2 regions of the Streptomyces thermoalcalitolerans genome follow, and region 1 is predicted to be linked to the other one. Evidence: riboswitches for the same ligand, from Rfam matches in the RefSeq annotation. Region 1 holds a riboswitch; the other holds the start of a gene.
The links. A riboswitch is a leader RNA that binds a small molecule or an ion and turns the genes downstream of it on or off. The one in region 1 is predicted to bind glycine.

Region 1 (4,988 bases):
CGGCGTCCGGTGCCGCACCGTCTTCCACGCCCTTCGTAACGGCGGGGAGCGCCGCGGGGCGAGGCAGCTCCCGCGTACCGGGGGGTACGCGGGCGGTGCGGCGGCACGACGAGGCGCCGTGCCGGGCGTCGCGAGCCGGTGAACCTTTTCGGTCGCAGCACTAGCTTAAGGCCGCCTGCGAACTCGGTACCCGTTGCCGTTTTTGCCACCGTGGGACGCTTGTGCCCATGCGGCGGTGTCCTCAGTGGTCGTGCCGGTAGAACGGCCGGATCTTTTCCCTCATCCAGTCGGTCACCGGGTCCTGGGCCACGTCCAGAAGGACCAGGTTGACCGGCCACCGGACCGGGGAGGCGGCCAGGGCACGGCCCAGGGCCTCCAGGGGGCGGGTCAGCAGGTCGCCCTCGAGGTGGGACAGCTCGACACCGATGAACATGACCGGGTCGGCCGTCTCGATGGCGGCCAGACAGCGCCGGGCGGTGCGGACCACGCCGATCGCCGCGAACTCGGCGGAGGCGGCGGAGAGGAAGTCCATCGGGTCGTCCTGCCAGTCGGGCTCGAAGAGGCGGACGCGGCCGCCGGTCTCCGGGCCGTCCAGCGGGGTGCGTCCCGCCCGGCACAGCTCGGCCACGGCCGGCGGCGGCAGCGGGACGCCGACCACGCCCTCCGGGTTGATGGCGATGCCGGCCTGCGGGGGCAGTCCGCGCGCGAACTCGACGGCGGGCGCGATGGTGTACGCCATGTGGGAGCCGACGACCTGACGGAACTGCTCCTCGGAGCTGAAGACCGGCACATACGCCTGGCCGTCGAGCTCCATCGCGGGCAGGTCGAGCGGACCGCTGTTCGGGCCCCCGCCATTGGGCAGGGGGACCCAGAGGAAGCTGCGGCTGAGGACCTCGATGATCCGGCCGACGGCCGACGGGACGCCGAGGGAGGCCGACAGCACCTCCTCCAGTTCGTTGCCGGGCCAACCGCCGTGCGGGTGGGGCTGGAGATGTGCCTGTGCCGGGAAATCCATCTACCTACCGCCTGCTGGAAACCACTGCTGTGACCGGAAGGTTATCCGGTACGGGAGCGAACTCGACCCGCCGCAGTGCCGCCGCGGCCTCGCGGTCCAGCAGGACCGCCGAGTCGCAGCCCCTCGGCAGCTCCCCCCGCCGCAGGACGCGCAGCAGACGGGCCGCCGCCCGGCAGTGACGCCGGAAGGCGTACGGGGAGACCCCCCGGCCGCGTTCCCGCTGGCCCGCCAGCGCGGTGCCGGGGGCGACGTCCAGCAGGATCAGGTGCAGGGCGGCGCCGCGGCGGCGGGCGGTACGGGCCAGCCAGGCGCGCACCCAGGGCTGGGTGCCGCAGTCGTGGACCACGACCGGGGCGCCGGAGCGCAGGGCGCCGCGCAGTCCGGCGTAGTGGGCGAGGCGGACCAGAGGGCGGTAGAGGACGTAGGGCAGGTACGGCGCCAGGCGGGCGTCCCAGCGGTCGCGGGTGTCCTGGGAGTCGATCCGCAGGCCCCCGCGCACCGCACGGCGCATCAGCGTGGACTTGCCGCCGCCGGGCAGGCCGGTCACCACGACCAGGTCGTACGGCCCGAAGCACAGCTCGTGCGGCCCGTTCTCTCCCCGCAGGTCCCGGACGGCGGCCCCGAGCCGCCGCGGCCGGACGGGAGCCGGCCCGGACAGCGGAAGGGGCAGCGCGGAGGACTGGGACGTCGCCTGTGGCCTGGGCCTGTTCACCGTCATCATCCTCCCCGGTTGGTCAGGAATGCACCTTCCCACCGAACGTAAAGAGAAGGTAATGGACGGTGTTCCGCGATTCCGTGTACGTACTGCCACGGGCCGGTCACAGGTACGGTCCTGCCGCGAACGCGCCGGTCGTGCAATGATGGGCGCCTCAACTGCATATCGGCCGTTTGAATCCGCGCGGGAGAGTCCCCGGCCGCGTTCGCCGGGGCGCCGAAGGAGCAAGTCCCTCCCTTGAATCTCTCAGGCCCCGTTACCGCGCGGGCGAGGCACATCTGAAAAGCGGGCCGCCGACGGCGGCCCCACCCAAGGTGCAAGCCGTGGCCGTCCGCCCGACGGCGGTCGCGGCGAACCTCTCAGGTTCCGATGACAGATGGGGAGGACAGCAGACCCGTCCTCGTCCTTTCTGTCCTGGAGACCGACCGATGAGCAGTACCGACGCCCCTCGACTCCGCCGTACCCCGCTCGACGCGCTGCACCGCTCGCTCGGCGCGACCATGACCGACTTCGCCGGCTGGGAGATGCCCCTGCGCTACGGCTCCGAGCGCGAGGAGCACCTCGCCGTGCGCACCAGGGCCGGTCTGTTCGACCTCTCCCACATGGGCGAGATCACCGTCACCGGACCGCAGGCCGCCGCGCTGCTGAACTACGCCCTGGTCGGCAACATCGCCACCGTGGGCCCGGGCCGTGCCCGCTACACCATGATCTGCCGGGCCGACGGCGGCATCCTGGACGACCTGATCGTCTACCGGACGGGCGAGAGCGAGTACCTGGTCGTCGCCAACGCCTCCAACGCCCAGGCGGTGCTCGACGCGCTCACCGAGCGGGCGGCCGGCTTCGACGCCGAGGTCCGTGACGACCGGGACGGCTACGCGCTGCTCGCCGTCCAGGGGCCCGAGGCCCTCGCCGTCCTCAAGCCCCTCACCGACGCCGACCTGGACGGACTGAAGTACTACGCCGTTCTGTCCGGCACCGTCGCGGGCGTCCCCGCGCTGATCGCCCGCACCGGGTACACCGGCGAGGACGGCTTCGAGCTGTTCGTGGCCCCGGGCGACGCGGAGCGGCTGTGGCAGGCGCTCACCGAGGCCGGCGCCCCGGCCGGTCTGGTGCCCTGCGGCCTGTCCTGCCGCGACACGCTGCGCCTGGAGGCGGGCATGCCGCTGTACGGCAACGAGCTGTCGACGGCGCTGACCCCGTTCGACGCGGGGTTCGGCCGGGTGGTCAAGTTCGACAAGGAGGGCGACTTCGTGGGCCGCGAGGCCCTGCTGGCCGCCGCCGAGCGGGTGGCCGCCGAGCCGTCCCGGGTGCTCGTCGGCCTGGTCGCCCAGGGCCGCCGGGTCCCGCGCGCCGGCTACGCGGTCGTCGCGGACGGAAAGGTGATCGGCGAGGTCACCTCCGGTGCCCCCTCCCCCACCCTGGGCAAGCCGATCGCGATGGCCTACGTCGACGCCGCGTACGCCACGCCGGGCACGACGGGTGTCGCGGTGGACATCCGGGGCAGTCACGAGCCGTACGAGGTGGTGGCGCTGCCCTTCTACAAGCGGCAGAAGTGACACCGGCGCGGCGGCCGGCCGGCCCCGGGGCGGGCCACGTCACCCCTGATCACAGGCACCTTTTCCCTTCCCTCAGCCATCAGCACCCCCCGCGTACAGGAGGAATCAGGCCATGAGCAACCCTGAGCAGCTGCGCTACAGCAAGGAGCACGAGTGGGTGTCGCCCGCCGAGGACGGCATCGCCACGGTCGGCATCACCGAGTTCGCGGCCAACGCGCTCGGCGACGTCGTCTACGCCCAGCTCCCGGAGGTCGGCTCCACGGTGACCGCGGGCGAGGCCTGCGGCGAGCTGGAGTCCACCAAGTCGGTGTCCGACCTGTACGCCCCGGTCAGCGGTGAGGTCACCGAGATCAACGAGGACGTGGTGAACGACCCGTCGCTGGTGAACTCGGCTCCGTTCGAGGGCGGCTGGCTGTTCAAGGTGCGCGTCACGAGCGAGCCGGACGACCTGCTCTCCGCCGACGAGTACGCCGCCCACACGGCCGGCTGAGAAACGGGACGACGCGCATGACCGAGCGGAAGACCGTTCTCGACACGCCCCTGCACGAGCTCGACCCGGACGTGGCCGCCGCGGTCGACGCCGAACTGCACCGCCAGCAGTCCACCCTCGAGATGATCGCCTCGGAGAACTTCGCCCCGGTGGCGGTCATGGAGGCCCAGGGCTCGGTCCTCACCAACAAGTACGCCGAGGGCTATCCGGGCCGCCGCTACTACGGCGGCTGCGAGCACGTCGACGTGGTCGAGCAGATCGCCATCGACCGCGTCAAGGCGCTGTTCGGCGCCGAGCACGCCAATGTGCAGCCGCACTCCGGTGCCCAGGCGAACGCGGCCGTGATGTTCTCGCTGCTCGAGCCGGGCGACAGGATCATGGGCCTGGACCTCGCGCACGGCGGGCACCTGACCCACGGCATGAGGATCAACTTCTCCGGCAGGCTCTACGAGGTCGTCGCCTACCACGTGGGCGAGGACGGCCTGGTCGACATGGCCGAGGTGGAGAGGCTGGCCAAGGAGTCCCGGCCGAAGCTGATCGTGGCCGGCTGGTCGGCCTATCCGCGGCAGCTGGACTTCGCCGCGTTCCGCCGGATCGCGGACGAGGTCGGCGCCTACCTCATGGTCGACATGGCGCACTTCGCCGGCCTGGTCGCCGCGGGTCTGCACCCGAACCCGGTGCCGCACGCGCATGTGGTCACCACCACCACCCACAAGACGCTGGGCGGCCCGCGCGGTGGGGTGATCCTGTCGACGGCCGAGCTGGCCAAGAAGATCAACTCCGCGGTCTTCCCCGGTCAGCAGGGCGGTCCGCTGGAGCATGTGATCGCCGCCAAGGCGGTGGCCTTCAAGATCGCGGCGAGCGAGGAGTTCAAGGAGCGCCAGCGCCGCACCCTGGAGGGCGCCCGCATCCTGGCCGAGCGTCTGGTGCGAGACGATGTGAAGGCGGCCGGCGTGGACGTGCTGACCGGCGGCACGGACGTGCACCTGGTCCTGGTGGACCTGCGCGACTCCGAGCTGGACGGCCGGCAGGCCGAGGACCGGCTCCACGGGATCGGGATCACGGTCAACCGCAACGCGATCCCGAACGACCCGCGTCCGCCGATGGTCACCTCGGGCCTCAGGATCGGCACGCCGGCCCTGGCGACCCGCGGCTTCACGGCCGAGGACTTCACCGAGGTGGCGGACGTGATCGCCGAGGCGCTGAAGCCGT
Region 2 (4,988 bases), on a different contig from region 1:
ATCTTCGGCATCGCGGTCGGCGTGGTGTGGCGCGATGTGGAGAACGCGCTGTCGCAGCTGCACGGTGAGCGCATCGACACCGGGGAGACCCTGGTGGGGCACAACCCCCACGACGAGCTCGCCGCCCGGCGCCGCAACCGGGCGGTCTGACCGGTTCTGATCAGCCCGCGGGCCGGCGCCCGGCCCGCGGGGCACGGCTCCGCGGCCGCGCAAGGGCCCTGTGGCCCGTATGGCCCGCTGTCAGCGGTGTGGTACAGCATCGTGGGTGTGAGAACCGCGCCCACGATCCTGCATCTCGACATGGATGCCTTCTTCGCGTCGGTGGAGCAGGCGTCCAAGCCGAGTCTGCGCGGGAAGGCCGTCATCGTGGGCGGGCTCGGACCGCGCGGGGTGGTGGCCACCGCGTCGTACGAGGCGCGGGCCTTCGGTGTCCACTCGGCGATGCCGATGGCCCAGGCACGGCGGCTGGCGCCGAACGCCGCGTACCTGGTGCCGCGCTTCGCCTTCTACCGGTCCGTCAGCGAGCAGGTGACGGGCCTGCTGCGGGCCCTGTCGCCCCTGGTGGAGCCGCTGAGCCTGGACGAGGCGTTCGTGGACCTGGAGGCCGGGGGAGCCGCCTGGGACGCGGAGTCGGCCCGGCGGGTGGGGGTCAAGCTGCGCGCCGACATCCGGGCCGTCACGGGGCTGACCGGCTCCGTGGGGCTGGCCGCCTCCAAGATGCTCGCCAAGATCGCCTCCGAGAAGGCCAAGCCCGACGGGCTGGTGCTCATCGAGCCCGGCACGGAGCGGGCCCTGCTCGGCCCCATGCCCGTGCGGACCCTGCCGGGCGTCGGACCGGCCACGAACGACCAGCTGCGGCGCGCCGGGATCCACACCGTCGCCGAACTCGCCGAAGCGGGTGAGGACGAGCTGGTACGGCTGCTCGGCAAGGCGCACGGCCACGCGCTGTACGCCATGGCGCTGGCCCGCGACGAGCGGCCCGTCGTCGCCGAGCGCGAGACCAAGTCGGTGTCGGTCGAGGACACCTACGACGTGGACATCCACGACCGCCTCCGGGTGGGCCTGGAGGTGCAGCGGCTCGCCGACCGGTGCGTACGGCGGCTGCGCGCGGCCGGGCTGTCGGGGCGCACCATCGTGCTGAAGGTGCGCCGCTACGACTTCTCCACCCTGACCCGGTCCGAGACCCTGCGGGGCCCCACGGACGACCCCGCGGTGGTGCGGGAGACCGCCGCCCGGCTGCTGGCCTCCGTGGACACCACGGGCGGCGTACGGCTGCTCGGCGTGGGCGTGTCCGGGCTCGCCGACTACACCCAGGAGGACCTGTTCGCCCAGGCGGCGAGCGCGGAGGCCGGGAACCCGGCCGAGGAGGCGGAGCAGGAGCCGGCCGCGGACCGGGCGGCCCCCGCCGAGCGGCGCTGGCTCGCGGGCCACGACGTACGGCACGCCGAGTACGGCCACGGCTGGGTCCAGGGCAGCGGCCTGGGCCGCGTCACCGTCCGCTTCGAGACCCCCGGCTCCCCGCCGGGCCGGGTCCGCACCTTCTTCGTCGACGACCCGGACCTGGAACCGGCGGATCCCCTCCCTCTGGTGCCTCTGGCGTGCCCCGCATCCGCCGGACCCGAGGACACGGAGCTGCCGGGGCCGGGGGACCGGGCGGGGGAGCGCGTGCCGTCGGAGAGCGCCGCCGAAGGGGGCTGACGCCGTTCGGGTGTCAGGCGGTCTCGTCCGGGCCCGAGCCGGAGCCCGCGAGATCGCCGGTGTCGCGGTCCGGGAGGGCGGAGGGGGACGCGGCGTCCAGGCCGTAGTGGTGGTAGAGCTGCAGTTCCTGCTCGGGGGAGAGATGACGGCCCACGCCGAAGTCGGGGGCCTCCTTGATCAGGGAGCGGTCGAAGGGGACCCGCAGAGTGCCCTCCACCAGCTCGCTCGGCCCCAGGGGCACGAAGGCGTCCCGGGAGAACAGGCCGGTGCGTATGGCCGCCCACTCCGGTACACCGGTCGCGTCGTCGAGGTAGACCTCGTCCACCGTGCCGATCTTGTGGCCATTGCGGTCGAACGCCTTGCGGCCGATCAGGTTGCGCGGATCGATCTCGGTCTGCACGGGCCCTCCAGATGGTCGCAAATCATTCGTAGGCACTACAAAAGAGCACAATCGGCAGGACGGCCACTCGAAGACCCCGCCAGCCGTCCCGCTGGTACGCTGGCAGAGGCCGCTGACCCCGTGCGGGAGAGCTCTCCGGAACCACCGGAGGCGCCGAAGGAGCAAATCCTCCCCGGAATCTCTCAGGCCCCCGTACCGCACGGACGAGGTCACTCTGGAAAGCAGGGCGGGTGTCGACGGTGTCCGCTCTCACCGACGGTGAAAACCGGGAGCCCCCTGGGCGGCCCGGTGAAACTCTCAGGTCGAGATGACAGAGGGGGAGGCCGTCGGGACACCCGTGCCGTGGTGTCCCTCGAAGGTCGTATCAGACCAGGAGGCCTCCGCAATGACCGCCCAGCGCATTCCGCTCTCCGAGCTCGAACAGGGCATCCCCTTCGAACAGCGCCACATCGGGGCCGACCAGGAGGCGCGGGCCAAGATGCTCGCGCAGGTCGGCTACGGCTCGCTCGACGAGCTCATGGCCGCCGCGGTACCCGATGCCATCAAGAGCACCGACGCACTCGACCTGCCGGGTGCCCGCACCGAGGCCGAGGTCCTGGCCGAGCTGCGCTCGCTGGCCGGCCGCAACCAGGTCCTCGACTCGATGATCGGACTCGGCTACTACGGCACCTTCACCCCGCCGGTCATCCTGCGCAACGTCATGGAGAACCCGGCCTGGTACACCGCCTACACCCCCTACCAGCCGGAGATCTCCCAGGGCCGCCTCGAGGCGCTGCTGAACTTCCAGACCATGGTCGCCGACCTCACCGGCCTGCCGACCTCCGGCGCCTCCCTGCTCGACGAGGGCACCGCCGCGGCCGAGGCCATGGCGCTGTCCCGGCGCATGGGCAAGAACAAGAAGGGCCTGTTCCTGGTCGACGCGGACGCGTTGCCGCAGACCATCGCCGTCCTCCGGACCCGCGCCGAACCCACCGGCGTCGAGGTCGTCGTCGCCGACCTGAGCGAGGGCATCCCGGCGGACATCGCCGCACGCGAGATCAACGGCGTGCTCCTGCAGTACCCGGGCGCCTCCGGTGCCGTACGCGACCTGAAGCCCGTCATCGACCAGGCGCACGAACTGGGCGCCCTGGTCACCGTCGCCGCCGACCTGCTCGCCCTGACGCTGCTGAAGTCGCCGGGCGAGCTGGGCGCGGACATCGCGGTCGGCACCACCCAGCGCTTCGGTGTGCCGATGGGCTTCGGCGGCCCGCACGCCGGCTACATGGCGGTGCGCGAGAAGTTCGCCCGCAGCCTGCCCGGCCGCCTGGTCGGCGTCTCCGTCGACGCCGACGGCAACCAGGCCTACCGCCTCGCCCTGCAGACCCGTGAGCAGCACATCCGCCGCGAGAAGGCCACCAGCAACATCTGCACCGCCCAGGTGCTGCTCGCCGTCATGGCCGGCATGTACGCCGTCTACCACGGCCCCGAGGGCCTGAGGAACATCGCCCGGCGCACCCACCGCTACGCCACGATCCTGGCCGAGGGACTCAAGGCCGGCGGTGTCGAACTCGTCCACGACGCCTACTTCGACACCCTGACCGTCAGGGCCGAGGGGCGGGCCGCCGAGATCGTCGCCGCCGCGCGCGAGGGCGGCGTCAACCTGCGCCTCGTCGACGCCGACCACGTCTCCCTCGCCTGCGACGAGACCACCCGGCGGAAGCACCTGCACACCGTGTGGGCCGCCTTCGGCGTCGAGGGCGACATCGAGGCGCTGGACGCCGAGGCCGAGGACGCCCTGCCCGAGGCCCTGCTGCGCACCGACACCTACCTCACCCACCCCGTCTTCCACCGGTACCGCTCCGAGACCGCGATGCTGCGCTATCTGCGCCGGCTCGCCGACCGCGACTACGCGCTCGACCGCGGCATGATCCCGTTGGGCTCCTGCACCATGAAGCTCAACGCGACCACGGAGATGGAGCCGATCACCTGGCCGGAGTTCGGCGGACTGCACCCCTTCGCGCCCGTGGAGCAGGCGCAGGGCTACCTCACGCTCATCCGGGAGCTGGAGGAACGTCTCGCCGAGGTCACCGGCTACGACAAGGTCTCCCTCCAGCCGAACGCCGGCTCCCAGGGCGAGCTGGCCGGCCTGCTCGCCGTGCGCGCCTACCACCGTGCCAACGGCGACGACCAGCGCACGGTCTGCCTCATCCCGTCCTCCGCGCACGGCACCAACGCCGCCAGCGCCGCGATGGCCGGCATGAAGGTCGTCGTCGTCAGGACCGCCGAGAACGGCGAGATCGACGTCGAGGACCTGCGGGCGAAGATCGAGCAGTACCGCGACCAGCTCGCGGTGCTGATGATCACCTACCCGTCCACGCACGGCGTGTTCGAGGAACACGTCGCCGACATCTGCGCGCAGGTCCACGAGGCCGGCGGTCAGGTGTACGTCGACGGCGCCAACCTCAACGCCCTGGTCGGCCTCGCCAAGCCGGGCCACTTCGGCGGCGACGTCTCCCACCTGAACCTGCACAAGACGTTCTGCATCCCGCACGGCGGCGGCGGGCCGGGCGTCGGCCCGGTGGCCGTGCGCGCCCACCTGGCGCCGTACCTGCCCAACCACCCGCTGCAGCCCGAGGCCGGTCCCGGGACCGGGGTCGGCCCGGTCTCGGCCGCACCGTGGGGCTCGGCGGGCATCCTGCCCATCTCCTGGGCCTACCTGCGCCTGATGGGCGGCGAGGGACTCAAGCGGGCCACCCAGATGGCCGTGCTGTCCGCCAACTACATCGCCAAGCGTCTCGAGCCGCACTACCCGGTGCTCTACACCGGCCCCGGCGGCCTGGTCGCACACGAGTGCATCATCGACCTGCGGCCGCTGACCAAGGCGACCGGTGTGACCGTGGACGACGTCGCC

Region 2: linked by a shared signal. The riboswitch ahead of gcvP (aminomethyl-transferring glycine dehydrogenase) and the one ahead of gcvT (glycine cleavage system aminomethyltransferase GcvT) in region 1 are both predicted to bind glycine.

The regions. Positions count from the first base shown of each region.
Region 1 covers NZ_BAAAHG010000019.1:28,905-33,892, reverse strand. The annotation lists gene ABD224_RS13755 (enhanced serine sensitivity protein SseB) at 242-1,015, opposite strand; gene ABD224_RS13750 (AAA family ATPase) at 1,020-1,733, opposite strand; glycine riboswitch at 1,905-2,002, shown strand; glycine riboswitch at 2,003-2,116, shown strand; gene gcvT (glycine cleavage system aminomethyltransferase GcvT) at 2,159-3,286, shown strand; gene gcvH (glycine cleavage system protein GcvH) at 3,399-3,776, shown strand; gene glyA (serine hydroxymethyltransferase) at 3,794-4,988, shown strand, end outside.
Region 2 covers NZ_BAAAHG010000057.1:8,687-13,674, forward strand. The annotation lists gene ABD224_RS24610 (MerR family transcriptional regulator) at 1-150, shown strand, start outside; gene ABD224_RS24615 (DNA polymerase IV) at 268-1,698, shown strand; gene ABD224_RS24620 (PRC-barrel domain-containing protein) at 1,712-2,098, opposite strand; glycine riboswitch at 2,212-2,306, shown strand; gene gcvP (aminomethyl-transferring glycine dehydrogenase) at 2,484-4,988, shown strand, end outside.